2 regions of the Caballeronia sp. AZ10_KS36 genome follow, and region 2 is predicted to be linked to the other one. Evidence: riboswitches for the same ligand, from Rfam matches in the RefSeq annotation. Region 2 holds a riboswitch; the other holds the start of a gene.

Region 1 (7,334 bases), on a different contig from region 2:
ATCGACACCACGATCCACGGCAGCCAGCCTTGCCCGCCCGAGAGCGCGGTGCGCGTCGTGCCCGCGCGATCGACGTTCACCGCGAAGCGTTCGTCGGGCGCGGGTTTCCAGACGCGCAGGAACGCAATCGTGAGAATGAGCGAGACGAGCGACGACAGCACGTCCGTGAGCGCATAGCTGATGTAGTTCGACGTGACGAACTGCGTCAGCGCGAACGTGCCGCCGGAGACGAGCAGCACGGGCCACACGCGCATCATGTTGCGAAAGCCCGCGTACACGGCGATCACGTAGAAGGGCAGAAAGAATGCGAAAAGCGGCAACTGGCGGCCGACCATTTTCGCGAGCGCGTCCGTCGGCAGGTGCGTGACCGCGCCGAGCACGGTGATCGGCACGCCGAGCGCGCCGAAGGCCACCGGCGCCGTGTTGAAAATGAGCGTGAAGGTGAGCGCTTCGAGCGTCGGAAAGCCGAGCAGGATCAGGAGCGAACTCGTGATCGCGATCGGCGTGCCGAAGCCGGAGATGCCTTCCAGCAGCGCGCCGAACGAGAAGCCGATCACCACCAGCACGATGCGCCTGTCGTTCGGCAGGTTATCGACCATCCAGAGCCGAAACGCTTCGAAGCGCCCGGAGCGTTGCGCGACGTTGTACAGCAGGATCGCCGCGAACACGATCCACATGACCGGCCAGAGCGCGAAGACGGCGCCCGCCGCGACCGAATTCAGCGCGAGGCCGACCGGGAACTTCCAGCCCGCGACAGCGATGATGAGCGCGACGATCAGTCCCGCGAGCGATGCCTGCCACGCGGGTCGGCGCGCCCAGCCAAGCAGCACCAGCACGATGATGATCGGCAGCGCCGCCACGATGAACGACAGCGCCAGCGAACCGGCAATGGGCGTGAGTAGCTGATGGAACATCGAGTCTCCTTTCTTCTCTTGTTGGCGAAGCGGCGGTCGCTGCCGCCATGCGCGCGGAGTTCGATGTTTCAGTCGCTCACGCCCGGCGTGCGCCGTCTTAAGCGCCGGCGTAACACGCCCACTAAGAATAGGTGACCGATGAGCCGCGTCAAGCGGTGAAAGCCCGCGTACGCGACAGGGTTCGTCGGATTCGATCAGGCGTTGCTCATCCTTCCACGGCTGCGGCCGTTGCTGCCGCGGCAGCGCCGCTGTCGCGGTTGACGGGCGGCGTCTGCCGGAACACCCAGACGGTCAGGAGCGCGATCGACGCGAGCATCCAAAGCAGAAAAAACACGAAGGCCATCATGTCCTGTTCCCCGAGAACGTGAAGTGCGCGACGGCGGCGTGCCGTCGCATCGCGGTAAATAGGGACGGTGAATAGCCAGAAACGTGCCAATGGTCTGTCAAATTCCGCCAAAGCCTTGTCGGAAAAGGAAAGTGGCACAGCGCACGAAGCCGAGGACGCGGCACGCCGAGCGCCAGTCGGCAGAAAACGTTTCAGGATCGTTACGGCGCGCCGAATGGCGGGCGGAGAACCGCCAGTTTTTGTAACGCGGACGAACAGCTGCGGCCCGAGTCAGTGGCCGCGTCCGCCTCCATGACCGCCCCCGCCGTGCCAGCCGCCGCCGTACCCGCCATGGCCGCCTTGCCATGTCCCGCCGCCATGCCCGCCGCCGTGGTGCCAGCCGCCGCCGTGCCAACCATGTCCGTGACCCCAGCAGCATCCGCCGCCCCAGTAGCCGAAGCCGACCGAGATCGCCGGATAGCCGTAGCCGTAAAACGCCGGATAACGGTACGGGTAATACGGATAGCCGTAATAGCCCGCATAGGGGTAGGCGGCATAGGGGTAGCCGGCATAGGGGTAGACGGCCGAGTAGGGCACCTGTTCGGTCGAGTAGACGATGCCGGTCCCCGGCACGGCCGATGCGCCCGAGGCTGCGTTGGCCGGCAGCGCGAATTCGCGCTGCGCATAGACGGCGCTGACAGTGGGGTAACCTGCGGCCGGGTAGTCGGGATACGGGTAGTAACAGCCACTGACCAGAAGTCCCGCAGCGATCGCGGCCATGCCGCTATTCGCGTGGACGATGCGTGCGAACATCATGATGCTGCTCCTTCAATTGCCTGCGGGACTCTTCCGGTTCAGTGGTCTCGATAGAACCGATCCGGTCCGTTAAAGAGGAGCTTAGTCGATCGATGCATGGCGCGTGGCATGCGCCCGGTGGGAACGATGGCTGGTATCGCTTCCTGTAACAGACTTGAAACACGTGCGGCCCCGACGATGTCGCGCCGCACGCTCGATGCGCTGCGGCCTTACTTGCCGACCTGATTGCCGATGACCCCGCCGACGGCCGCGCCGCCCAGCGTCGAAAGCGCGCTGCCGCCGATCACGGCTCCGCCCGCTGCGCCGACGCCCGCGCCGATGGCGGTGTCGCGCTGACGCGTGGTCATGTTGTCGCAGCCGGTCAGTCCGGCGAAAGAAGCGATGAGCATTGCTGCGGCGCCGATTTGTTTGATGTTTTTCATGTCGACTCTCCAGTGATGATGGAACGAATCGGCTGCGGCGCAACTTCCCGGACAAGACGACGGTCCGGCGCGCATGCCGCGTTTATTCGCCGGTTCGTCCAAGAGACAGCAGGAAAGATGCCCGAATCGTCTGAATGAGCTATCAGCCTTGTCGCACAAGGCTTCGACCGGGAATGATGCAAGCAAAACGGCCTGCCGCACTCGCCGCGCGACAGGCCGTTTCGGGTCAGGCTTTCAGTCCGTCAAAGACGGCGCATCAGGTCGGCTGATAGATTTCCGCGCCCTTCTTCACGAACTCGATGGCCTTCGTCTGCATGCCGTGGGTGAGCGCGTCGGTTTCGCTCACGCCCTGCTTCGCGGCGAAGTCGCGCACGTCCTGCGTGATCTTCATCGAGCAGAAGTGCGGGCCGCACATCGAGCAGAAGTGCGCGACCTTCGCCGAGTCCTTCGGCAGCGTTTCGTCGTGGAATTCGCGCGCCTTGTCCGGGTCGAGGCCGAGATTGAACTGGTCTTCCCAGCGGAATTCGAAGCGCGCCTTCGAGAGCGCGTTGTCCCGCACCTGTGCGCCGGGATGCCCCTTCGCCAGATCCGCCGCGTGCGCCGCGAGCTTGTACGTGATGATGCCTTCCTTCACGTCGTCCTTGTTCGGCAGGCCGAGGTGCTCCTTCGGCGTCACGTAGCAGAGCATCGCCGTGCCGAACCAGCCGATCATCGCGGCGCCGATGCCCGAGGTGATGTGGTCGTAGCCCGGCGCGATGTCGGTGGTGAGCGGCCCGAGCGTGTAGAAGGGCGCCTCGTCGCACCATTGCAGCTGCAGGTCCATGTTCTCCTTGATGAGCTGCATCGGCACGTGGCCGGGGCCTTCGATCATCACCTGGACGTCGTGCTTCCACGCGACTTGCGTCAGTTCGCCGAGCGTCTTCAGCTCGCCGAGCTGCGCTTCGTCGTTCGCGTCGTAGATGGAGCCGGGGCGCAGGCCGTCGCCGAGCGAGAACGAGACATCGTACTGCTTCATGATTTCGCAGATGTCTTCGAAGTGCTCGTAGATGAAGCTCTCCTTGTGATGCGCGAGGCACCACTTCGCCATGATCGAGCCGCCGCGCGACACGATGCCCGTCATGCGGTTCGCCGTCAGCGGCACGTATTGCAGCCGCACGCCCGCGTGGATCGTGAAGTAGTCGACGCCTTGCTCCGCCTGCTCGATGAGCGTGTCGCGGAAGATTTCCCACGTGAGGTCTTCGGCTTTGCCGTTGACCTTTTCGAGCGCCTGATAGATGGGCACCGTGCCGATCGGCACCGGCGAATTGCGGATGATCCACTCGCGCGTCTCGTGGATGTGCTTGCCGGTGGACAGGTCCATCACCGTGTCGCCGCCCCAGCGGATCGCCCAGGTCATCTTGTCGACTTCCTCGCCGATGGACGAGCTGACCGCCGAATTGCCGATGTTCGCGTTGATCTTCACGAGGAAGTTGCGGCCGATGATCATCGGCTCGCTTTCCGGGTGATTGATGTTCGCGGGAATGATCGCGCGGCCGCGCGCCACTTCGTCGCGCACGAACTCGGGCGTGATTTCCTTTGCCGCGTCCTTGCCGAATGCCGCCGCGCCGAACGCCTGTCCGGGATGCTGGCGGCCCATCATCTGCGCGAGCTTCTCGCCGTTCGGGCCGCTCTTGCGCAGGCTTTCGAGGTATTCGGCGCGACGCTGGTTTTCGCGGATGGCGATGTATTCCATCTCCGGCGTGATGATGCCCGCGCGCGCGTAGTGCATCTGCGTGACGTTCTTGCCGGCGACGGCGCGGCGCGGCTTGCGGTGCAGGCCGGGAAAGCGGAGTTCGGCCGTCTTCGGATCGGCGGCGCGCTCGCGGCCGAATTCGCTCGACAGGCCCGCGAGTTCTTCCGTGTCGCCGCGCTTCTCGATCCAGCCGGCGCGCAGCGCGGGCAGTCCCGAGCGGATGTCGATCTTCGCGTCCGGATCGGTGTACGGACCGGACGTGTCGTACACGTACACCGGCGGATTCTTCTCGCCGCCGAAGCCGTCCGGCGTGTCCGACTGCGTGATCTCGCGCATCGGCACGCGAATGTCGGGCGTCGAGCCGGTCACGTAGACCTTGCGCGAGTTCGGCAGCGGCGCGATGGCGGCGGCGTCGACGACGGCGTTTTCCGACAGAAACTTGGGATTGGCATTCATGTGCTGTCTCTCCTGTGGGACGTTTTGACATGCGAGCGTTGCAGCGCTCGGCTGACTCAGGAGCTAAACAGGGAGGAACGAGACGGAAAGGTACGGGTTCGGAAGAAGGAGTCTGATGCGGCGCGACTGTCGAAACCCGAACGCTTCCCTGCGCTGGCATTATCCAGATCAGGTTCAAAGGGTATTTCTCACCCGCGCCGCGCGAGGCGACTGCGCTCGATGAAACCGGCCGCAATCGCGATGCGCAACGCAGGACCCCCGCGTTAGCAGCCGCCACCATACACCGCAGCGTGGCGTGTTGGCAACCATCTGAAAATTCGTCCGGCGATTCGTCGATCGCGCGGGGCGCTTACTGCATAATGTCGCTCGCCCCGGCCTGCGTGTTTTCCCTGACCGCCCGGCAGCCGCAATCGACGCCCCGCGTCGCCCGCTGTTTCTCTCTGCGCCCGCGTTCGCATCCAACTGTTTCGCCATGTCGTCCTGTCTCGTTTGTCGCGACGCTTTTCTCGCCCGTTCGGTTGCCGTCTGTCGGATCGAAGACACGGCTCGGTCTTGCACGCTGGCCGGATAACACATGTCTAAGCCGCCGCGCCTGCCGCGCCTGCCGCGTCTGCCTTCTTCGTTGCCCGATCGTTTTCCGTTTCGCGCGCCGCGTTCGCACAAGGGACAAGTCGCGCTCGCGCTCGCCGTCGTCTATCTCGTGTGGGGCTCGACGTATCTCGCCGTGCATCTGTCGCTCGCGTCGTTTCCGCCGCTTCTGCTTTCCGGCTTGCGCAATCTGTTCGCGGGCATCGGGCTCTTCGTGTTCGCCGCGCGCCGCAAGCCGGTTTGGCCGACGTTGGCCGAAGCGCGCAATGCGGCGCTCGTCGGCACGCTGCTCGTCGGCTTGTCGAGCGGGATGCTCGCCTACGGCATGCGCACCGTCGAGACCGGGACCGCAGCCGTGATGGTCGCCACCGTGCCGCTTTTCGCGACGATCATCGCCGCGCTCACGGGCCGGCGGATTGCGAACGGCGAGTGGGTGGCGGTCGGGCTCGGGCTCGTCGGCATCGTGCTGCTGAACCACGGCGACTCGGGCTCCGGCTCCACCGCGGGCAGCATCGCGATTCTGTGCGGCGCGATCTTCTGGGCGGGCGGGGCGCATCTGGCGAGCCGCGTCAAGCTGCCGTCGGACCTCTTCATGTCGACGGCGCTCCAGATCGGCCTCGGCGGTTCCATTTCGACGACGGTGGCGTTGCTCTCTGGCGAGCGGCTAACGGGCATCGGCTTCGTGCCGGGGCTGTCGTTTCTGTATCTGATGCTCGTCGGAACGATGGCCGCGTATGTCGCCTACGGCTTCTTGATCCGGCATACGAGCCCGATCATCGCGAGTAGCTGCATGTACGTGAATCCGGTGGTCGCGGTGTTGCTCGGCGCGCTGTTGCTCGGCGAGGCGATCACGCGCTGGACCGTCATTGCGACGGTCGTCATTTTGCTGAGCGTCGCGCTTTCTTTCTGGTTCGATTATCGAAGGCGCGGGTTGGTGTGATCGCTTTTTCGACGTTGCGTTCGCCTCGCTTGTAAGAACGACGCCCACGCTGCGCTCGAAGGCGCGCACGTGCCGCTGCGCGCTCGCGCCCCGAACGAATCCTCTAATGAAAGCGGCAGCCTTGCGCGATAAGGCTTCCAGCCGAAGTCGCGCGGCTCGCGCACCGCAAAAGGGCACGGCTGTTGCTCCATGTGCGCCACCCGCGAGGCGCGTCATCCCGATGAAACAAAGACGCGTTCCTTGCGGCGAGGACGCGGCGTAGCGGGCCAGCCGCCCGCCGTCCGCAGCCTTCACGACACCATCAACGATCACAAAAAGGAAGGTGGCACATGAAGCTCATCCGCACTGTCACGGCGCTCGCTGCCGTCGCTTCGCTCTTGTCCGCATGCGGCGGAAGTTCGGACGACGTCGGCAAGGAACTCGGCCTCACGCAAGCGCAGGTTCATTTCGTCCACGCGATTCCGAGCGGCCCGAACGTCGACTTCTACGATAACGGCAAGGTGCTGCAACCGAACATCGGCTACAAGGCGGTGACCAACTTCGCGAACATCGGCACGGGCCAGCACAACTTCGGCTACGCGGCCGTGAACACGACGACCCTGCTCGCGTCCGATTCGAGCATCAGCAACGCGGCGAAGGGCCACGAATACACGGTCATCGCGCTGCCGGACGCGGGCTTCCTGCCGTCGATCGCCGTGATCGACGATCCGTTCGACAAGGGTCTTCTGTCGACGAGCGCGCGCGTGCGCGGCTTCAACGCATCGGCGAACGCGGAGAATCTCGATCTGTATCTGGTCGCGCCGGGGACGGACATCGCGACGGTCAACGCGACGATGCCGAGCGTCGCCTTCAAGAGCGCGGTCCCGGCGAGCACGCAGGACTCGATCTATGTTTCCGGCGGCACGTATCAGCTGATCGCGACGCTGCCGGGTTCGAAGACGCCGGTGTACAAGTCGGCTTCGTTCAATCTCGGCAATAACGCAGACTGGCTCGTGACGACGCTGCCTTCCGGCAACGCGCTGTCGCAGGTCGTGCCCGGCAAGATCCGGGTGCTGGTGGCGCAGGGCGGCAACACGCAGACGCCGGCGCTGGAGTTGCCGGATACGCAGTAAGCGCTTTCGCGTCAGACCGTGACGAAAAC
Region 2 (7,334 bases):
GTCAGGATCTTCGCGGACGAATCCTTCGGAAACTGGTACTGCTTGTCGATGTCGATGGTCACGACCGCCTGATACGCGTTCGGATCGAAGCCGATGGAGCCGACGCGCCCGACCGTCACGCCCGCGCTCTTCACGGGCGCGCGCGGCTTGAGGCCGCCGATGTTGTCGAACTTGAGCCGAACGGCGTAGGTTTGCTGGAACGACAGGGAACTCATGTTGCCGGCCTTCAGCGCGAGAAACAGCAGCGCCACGAAACCGAGCACCACGAAGAGGCCGACCCAAAAGTCGAGAGCAGTCTTTTTCATCGTCTTTCCAAAGAGAATCTTGTCGCGGGTTGCGCGTGACGGTCTGTGCCCTTCACACCGCCCACGCCCTCGCGGGCGTCCGCGAGTGGTCCATTAGCTGAACATCAACGCGGTCAGCAGGAAGTCGAGGCCGAGCACGGCGAGCGACGCGTACACGACCGTTTTCGTCGTCGCGCGCGACACGCCTTCCGGCGTCGGCCGGGCTTCGTAGCCCTGAAACAACGCGATGAACGTCACCGCGAAACCGAACACGACGCTTTTCACGACGCCGTTGCCGACATCGCGCCAGACATCCACGCCGCCCTGCATCTGCGACCAGAACGCGCCCGAATCCACGCCGATCAGCAGCACGCCGACCACATAGCCGCCGATCACGCCGACCGCGCTGAAAATGGCCGCGAGCACCGGCATCGAAATGATGCCCGCCCACATGCGCGGCGCGACGACCACCTTGATGGGATCGACGGCCATCATTTCCATAGCCGTGAGTTGCTCGCCCGCCTTCATGAGGCCGATTTCCGCCGTCAGCGACGTGCCCGCGCGCCCGGCGAAGAGCAGCGCCGTGACCACGGGCCCGAGCTCGCGCACGAGCGACAGCGCGACGAGCAGCCCGAGCGCCTGCTCCGAGCCGTAGCGATTGAGCGTGTAATAGCCCTGCAAGCCGAGCACGAAGCCGACGAACAGACCCGACACCGCGATGATCACGAGCGAATAATTGCCGACGAAGTGGATTTGTTTCGTGACAAGCCGCGGGCGGCGCAGCAGCGGGAAGAATTCGAGCACGAGGCGCGCGAGCATGCGCGTCGCGTAACCGGCGGTGCCGAAGCCGTCGAGCACCCAGCGTCCGAGTGCGCTGATCATGCCTTGCCTCCGATGCCGAAATCCGCTGCGAGGTTCTGGCTCGCGTAGTGGAACTTGAAGGGGCCGTCGGGCGTGCCGTCGATGAACTGGCGCACGGTCGGGTCCTGCGACGCGCGCAGTTGCGCGGGCGTGCCTTCCGCGTGGATGCCGCCGTTGGCCACGAAGTACACGTAGTCGGCGATGGCGAACGATTCCGGGACGTCGTGCGAGACGAGAATGGACGTGGCGCCGAGCGCGTCGTTCAGCGTGCGGATCAGCTTGGCGGTGATGCCGAGCGAAATGGGATCGAGACCCGCGAACGGCTCGTCGTACATCATGAGTTCGGGATCGAGCGCGATGGCGCGCGCCAGCGCCACGCGACGCGCCATGCCGCCCGAAATTTCCGACGGCGCGAGGTCGCGCGCGCCGCGCAAGCCCACGGCGTTGAGCTTCATCAAAACGAGATCGCGGATAAGTGCTTCAGGCAGATCCGTGTGCTCGCGCAGCGGGAACGCGACGTTCTCGAAGACCGTTTGATCCGTGAAGAGCGCGCCGAACTGGAACAGCATGCCCATCTTCCGGCGCAGCGCGTACAGACCGTCCCGCGTCTGCGCGCCGACGTCCTGCCCGCCGTACAGCACCTGGCCGCGGCTCGCCTTGACGAGACCGCCGATCAGCCGAAGCGTCGTAGTCTTGCCGCAGCCCGAGCCGCCCATGACGGCGACGACCTGACCGCGCGTGAAGCGCATGTTCAGGTTCGACAGGACGAGCCGGTCGCCGTAACCGAAGTCGACGTCGCGTAGCTCGAGCAGAGTCTCAGAAGAGGCTGGCACTGGGTAAGAAATTCCGTTGACGCAAAACGCCGCATTATAGGGCCTGCGTGCAATCGGTGCTTTGCCTAGTGCGCGGTGCCTAATTTTTTCGGAACTGTCAGCATTGACCTGCAAAGTTTTGTTGCAGCGATGTGACCGCCCGAGCAGTATCCGGCGCTTCGGTCACGGCGCGCACGACCGCCGCGCTGCCGACGCCCGTCGCGAGCACGTCGCCGATCACTTTGCCGTCGATTCCGCCGATCGCGACGAGCGGCACCCGGCCGCGCAGAAGCTGCACGTAGCGGCGCAGGCGGGCGAGACCTTGCGGCTTGGTCGGCATGACCTTCGTCGTCGTCGGGAAGACGGCGCCGAGCGCGAGATAGCTCGGCCGGAAGTGCAGCGCGCGCAGCATCTCGTAATAGCCGTGCGTCGAGAGGCCGAGGCGCAGGCCGGCGTGCGCAATCGCGCTTAGGTCGGCGGTCTCGACGTCTTCCTGGCCGAGATGCACGCCGTATGCGCCCGCCGCTATCGCCTCGCGCCAGTGATCGTTGATGAACAGCCGCGCCTGATGCCGACGCCCCGCCGCCACGGACCGTTCGATTTCGCGTCGAAGATCGTCGGCGTCCGCGCTTTTTCGGCGCAGTTGCGCCGTGGCGACGCCCAGATCGAGCACGCGCTCGACCCAATCCGCGCTTGGCAGCACGGGATAGAGCCCGAGTTCGGCTGGACAAGGCGGGAACGCCGGCTCCGGCGCGGGCGGCAGGCCGCCGACGCGCGGGAACGTCGCGAAATCGACGGGCCAGGCGTCGTCTTTCGACTCGTCGCCGGTGCGCCAGGCCAGCGCCAGAACGAGCGCGTCGTGCGGCTCGAAGTTGCAGTCGAGAAACGCGGCGAGCGCGGCGAGCCAGTCGTCGGAACGCTCGCCGTCGAGCACGAAACGCTCGCCCTCGCGCGTCAGCGTCACGCGCGAGCCGTGCGCTTCGAGCACGGCGGCGTCGCTGGCAAGCGCGCCGGAATCGGATTCACGCGGCTCCGTGAGCACGATCAAATCCTGCGCGCCGGCCGATTCGGGCGCGGTCAGGCAGATGCGCCAGCGCGTCGACGCGGCGGGCCAGTCGCCGAGACGCGCGCGGATGCGCTCCGCGACTTCCACGAGTTCGTCCGCCGGCGGCCAGAACACTTCGCGACCGAGCAGGCTCATGCCGCACCTCCGTCCTGATGCCAGAACGGCATGCCGACGACCGGCGTGCTCGCCTGCGCGCTGTCGCGCTCGGCCATCGGACCGGCGAGAAACGCGCTGCGGCCCGCTTCGACGCCCAGCGCAAACGCACGCGCCATCTGTGGCGGAAACGTGGCCTGCGAAACCGCCGTGTTGAGCAGCACGCCGTCGAAGCCCCACTCCATGACCTGACACGCGTGCGACGGCACGCCGAGACCCGCATCGACGATCAGCGGCACGTCCGGCAGCCGCTCGCGCAGCGTACGCAGGCCGTAGGGATTGGTGACGCCCTTGCCGGTGCCGATGGGCGCGCCCCACGGCATCAGCGCTTCGCAGCCGGCATCGAGCAGGCGCCGGCCGATCACGAGATCTTCCGTGCAGTACGGCAGCACCTTGAAGCCGTCGCGCACGAGCTTCGCCGCCGCTTCGACCAGGCCGATCGGGTCGGGCTGGAGCGTGTAGTCATCGCCGATCAGTTCGAGCTTGATCCACGGCGTGTCGAACACTTCGCGCGCCATGTAGGCGGTGGTCAGCACTTCGTCCACGCTCTGGCAGCCCGCCGTGTTCGGCAACAGCGCGACGCCGTGACGCTTGAGCACGTCGAAGAAGCCCGCTTCGCCCGTCTCCGACTGGCGGCGCAGCGCGACCGTCACCATGCCGGGACGCGCGGCGTCGATCGAATCCGACAGCGATTGCAGCGACGGATAGCGCGACGTGCCGAGCAGCACGCGGCTCGGAAACGCTTGGCCGTAAAGCGTGAGGACGTCGGCGGTCTGTGTGGTCATGATGGAATCCTTCGTGTGTTCAACCGCCCGCGACGGGCGAAACGACGTCGAGCTTGTCGCCCGGCGCGAGCGTCTTCGTGCCGTGCTCGCCGCGCGCGACGAACTGGCCGTTGAGCGCGACCGCGAACGGCGGCTTCGCGCCGAAGGCGGCGAGCGCGTCGGTGACGGTGGCGGCATCGGGCAAGGTGAACTCGCGCTGATTGATGTGGATGTTCATGGTTCTGTCTCTGAATCCTGTCACGCGGGCACGGCCGCGAACGCGCCGTGCAGCAGCTCGGGCCATCTGGCATCGCCGCGGAATTGCGCGAACGAAGCGGCGTCGCGCACCGTTTCGCCGATGAGCGCATCGGCGAGCGCGCAGGCGGCATCGGCCACTTCGGGCGCGATCATGAAGCCGTGCCGATACAGCCCGTTCACGCGCAGCGTCTGCGCGCCGTCCCAGACAATGGCCGGACGATGATCCGGCAGCGTCGGCCGGCATTGCGAGTTGAGTTCGAGAATGCGCGCTTCGCCGAATCCCGGATGGACGGCGAACGCCGCGCTCAGCAATTCGAGCGCCGAGCGCACGCTGACGGGCGACATGTCCTCGCCCTCGACTTCCGTCGCGCCGATCACGTAGACGTCGTTCTGCTTGGGCGCGATGTAAAGCGGATAGCGCGGATGGAGCAAGCGCACCGGCCGCGTGAGCCCGATGCCCGGCGCATGCACCCGCGCCACTTCGCCGCGAATGCCGCGCAGCGCGGGCCACGCGGGCTTTGCGCCGAGACCGCGGCAATCGATGATCCAGCGCGCATCGGGCATGGCATCGACCGGCGTATGCCAGTGCGTGCGCACGCCGCGCGCCGCCAGCCCCGCCGCGAGCGCCTTGAGCGCCTGCCGGTTGTCGAGCTGGCCTTCGTGCGGCAGCAGCCAGCCCTGCGCGAAGCGGGAGCCGAGCGCCGGTTCCGCCTCGGCGACCTGCGCGCCGGCGAGCTTGACGAAACCGCCGTCGAGTAGCGATGCCGGGGCGTTCGCGCGCAGCCGGCGCTCGAAAAGCGGCGCTTCCGCGCGATCCGCGCCGTGCCACACGACGAGCGTCCCGTTGCGCTGAAAGAAGACCGGCTCGGGCAATGCCGCGAGCACATCCGGCCAGCGCGCGAGCGACGCCGCGCCGAGCTCGACGACGAGCGGCTCCGCGCTCGTCGCTTCCGCGAGCGGCGCGAGCATGGCCGCGGCGACCCACGCGGCCGACTGCGAGCCGGCTTCGTCGCCACGCTCGTAGAGCGCGACGCCGTGCCCCGCGCCCGCAAGCTGCCAGGCGACGAGCCGCCCGACGAGCCCGCCGCCGATCACCGCGAAGTCCGGCCGGCGCGCGTCGCCCTGTTCCATGCTGTTCACAATCCGATGTCTCCTCATCCGGTCCCGTGCGTCGCCTCGACGAAAGCGAGCGTCGCCGCAGGAAGCGGCAAACCGATTGACTAACTGACTAACGTGGCGAATCAGCGGAGGAGAGACCTGCACGGCGGCCGTCAGACGCACCGAGCGGAAAAGGAAGACCGGAAGAGACTGGAGGAATGGCGCGGCAAACGCGCGTTCTCCGGAAACTTCCCTCGCCGGTATTACCCGGATCGGGTGCAAAGGGTCTCTCTCAGCCTCGCCGCGCCGGCCACCGTTTCCAGTGACGTCGCGCGAAGCACCCCTGTTTCGTCGCAGATCATTAGAGCATAAAAGGCAAAGCCGCTGCAAACCGGGATTGCCCGCTACGGTCGTAGCGCTCCCGTCGTGCCGCGTCGTGCCGCTTCGGTCGCGGCCGGCGGCACTCTGGCACAATGCCCCGAACACCGGTTCATCGGACGATCGGGCCGAATTAAGCGACAGTTAAGGCAGCATCACAACAATCTGCGAACCCGGAACTGGCTGCGCGCACGTCGATGCCGCGCGCCGCACGGCAAGCGACACCGTCTCAACCCGCCGGCGATCCGGCGCACCCGAACACAAGGTCATGGTCAACTCGAATCTCGAAAGCACGCAGCAGAAGGCAGATGACGTATCGGCGTGGAGCCTCATCAAACCTTATTGGGTCTCGGAAGAGCGCGGCGTCGCGTGGGGCCTTCTGGTCGCGATCATCGCGATCAACATGACGGTCGTCTGGATCAACGTGCGGCTCAACAGCTGGAACGCGGACTTCTATAACGCGCTGCAAAACAAGAACGTGCGCGACTTTCCGCACTTGCTGCTGATCTTCACCGGTCTCGCGTTTGCGTACATTCTGCTCGCCGTCTACGGGCGGTATCTGCGGCAAATGCTTGCGTTCCGCTGGCGGCAATGGCTCACGAACCGGTATCTCGAACAATGGTTCGGCGACAAGGCGTTCTACCGCATCGAGCGCGACCGCCTCGCCGACAACCCCGACCAGCGTATCAGCGACGACCTGCAATCCTTCGCGACCACCACGCTTACGCTGTCGCTCGACCTGCTATCGACGCTCGTCACGCTCGTCACCTTCATCACCATTTTGTGGACGCTCGCGGGCGCTCTGACGCTGACGCTCTTCGGCAAGCCGCTCGTCATTCCGGGCTACATGGTGTGGGCCGCCGCGCTTTACGCGATTCTCGGCTCGCTCATTATCCAGAAGGTCGGGCATCCGCTCGTGTCGATCAACTACCAGCAGCAGAAAGTGGAGGCGGATTTTCGCTTCGGCCTGATCCGCGTGCGCGAAAACGCGGAGCAGATCGCGTTCTACGACGGCATCGCCACCGAAACCGCCAACGCGAAGAGCATCTTCCAGCGCATTCGCGACAACTGGTGGCTCATCATGAAGTACACGAAGCGCATGACCTTCGTGCTGTCCTTCTACGGACAAATCGCCATTATCTTTCCGATCATGGTCGCCGCGCCCCGCTACTTCGCGGGCGCGTTTTCGTTCGGCGTGCTGATGCAGATTTCGTCGGCGTTCGGCACCGTCAGCGATTCGTTTTCCTGGTTCATCAACAGTTATTCGACGCTGGTCGAATGGCGCGCCACCGTCAACCGTCTGCGCGAATTCAAGCGCGTCATGCGCTCGACGCATATCCGCGAGGAAACGTCGCCCGCGACCGAACGCGGCGGCATCAATCTGCATTACACGAGCACACGTTCGCTAACGACCACCGGTCTCATGCTCGCGTTGCCGAACGGCACGCCGCTGTCACGCGTGGCGGACGTCTCGATCGAGCCGGGTTCGCGCTGGCTCGTCGTCGGGCCGTCGGGTTCGGGCAAGAGCACGCTGATGCGCGCGCTCGCGGGCCTGTGGCCGTTCGGCGACGGCACCATCGACGCGCCCGTCGATGCGAAGCTCATGTTCGTGCCGCAGCAGAGTTATCTGCCGATCGGGACGTTGCGCGGCGCGCTGTCG

Evidence for each region. Region 2 has a riboswitch for thiamine pyrophosphate ahead of NCR35_RS13885 (FAD-dependent oxidoreductase). Riboswitches for the same ligand answer to the same signal wherever they lie in the genome.
Region 1: it holds a riboswitch for thiamine pyrophosphate, as region 2 does, so the genes downstream of both, thiC (phosphomethylpyrimidine synthase ThiC) here and NCR35_RS13885 (FAD-dependent oxidoreductase) in region 2, are expected to answer to the same signal.

What each region holds. Positions count from the first base shown of each region.
Region 1 is NZ_JALQDQ010000011.1:5,884-13,217, forward strand. It holds gene NCR35_RS06250 (L-lactate permease) at 1-914, opposite strand, end outside; gene NCR35_RS06255 (hypothetical protein) at 1,120-1,398, opposite strand; gene NCR35_RS06260 (hypothetical protein) at 1,531-2,055, opposite strand; gene NCR35_RS06265 (YMGG-like glycine zipper-containing protein) at 2,265-2,477, opposite strand; gene thiC (phosphomethylpyrimidine synthase ThiC) at 2,734-4,665, opposite strand; TPP riboswitch at 4,793-4,935, opposite strand; gene NCR35_RS06275 (EamA family transporter) at 5,240-6,193, shown strand; gene NCR35_RS06280 (DUF4397 domain-containing protein) at 6,523-7,305, shown strand.
Region 2 is NZ_JALQDQ010000020.1:22,967-30,300, forward strand. It holds gene mlaD (outer membrane lipid asymmetry maintenance protein MlaD) at 1-305, opposite strand, end outside; gene mlaE (lipid asymmetry maintenance ABC transporter permease subunit MlaE) at 399-1,166, opposite strand; gene NCR35_RS13865 (ABC transporter ATP-binding protein) at 1,163-1,978, opposite strand; gene thiE (thiamine phosphate synthase) at 2,076-3,158, opposite strand; gene NCR35_RS13875 (thiazole synthase) at 3,155-3,961, opposite strand; gene thiS (sulfur carrier protein ThiS) at 3,981-4,178, opposite strand; gene NCR35_RS13885 (FAD-dependent oxidoreductase) at 4,199-5,329, opposite strand; TPP riboswitch at 5,529-5,651, opposite strand; gene NCR35_RS13890 (ABC transporter ATP-binding protein/permease) at 5,943-7,334, shown strand, end outside.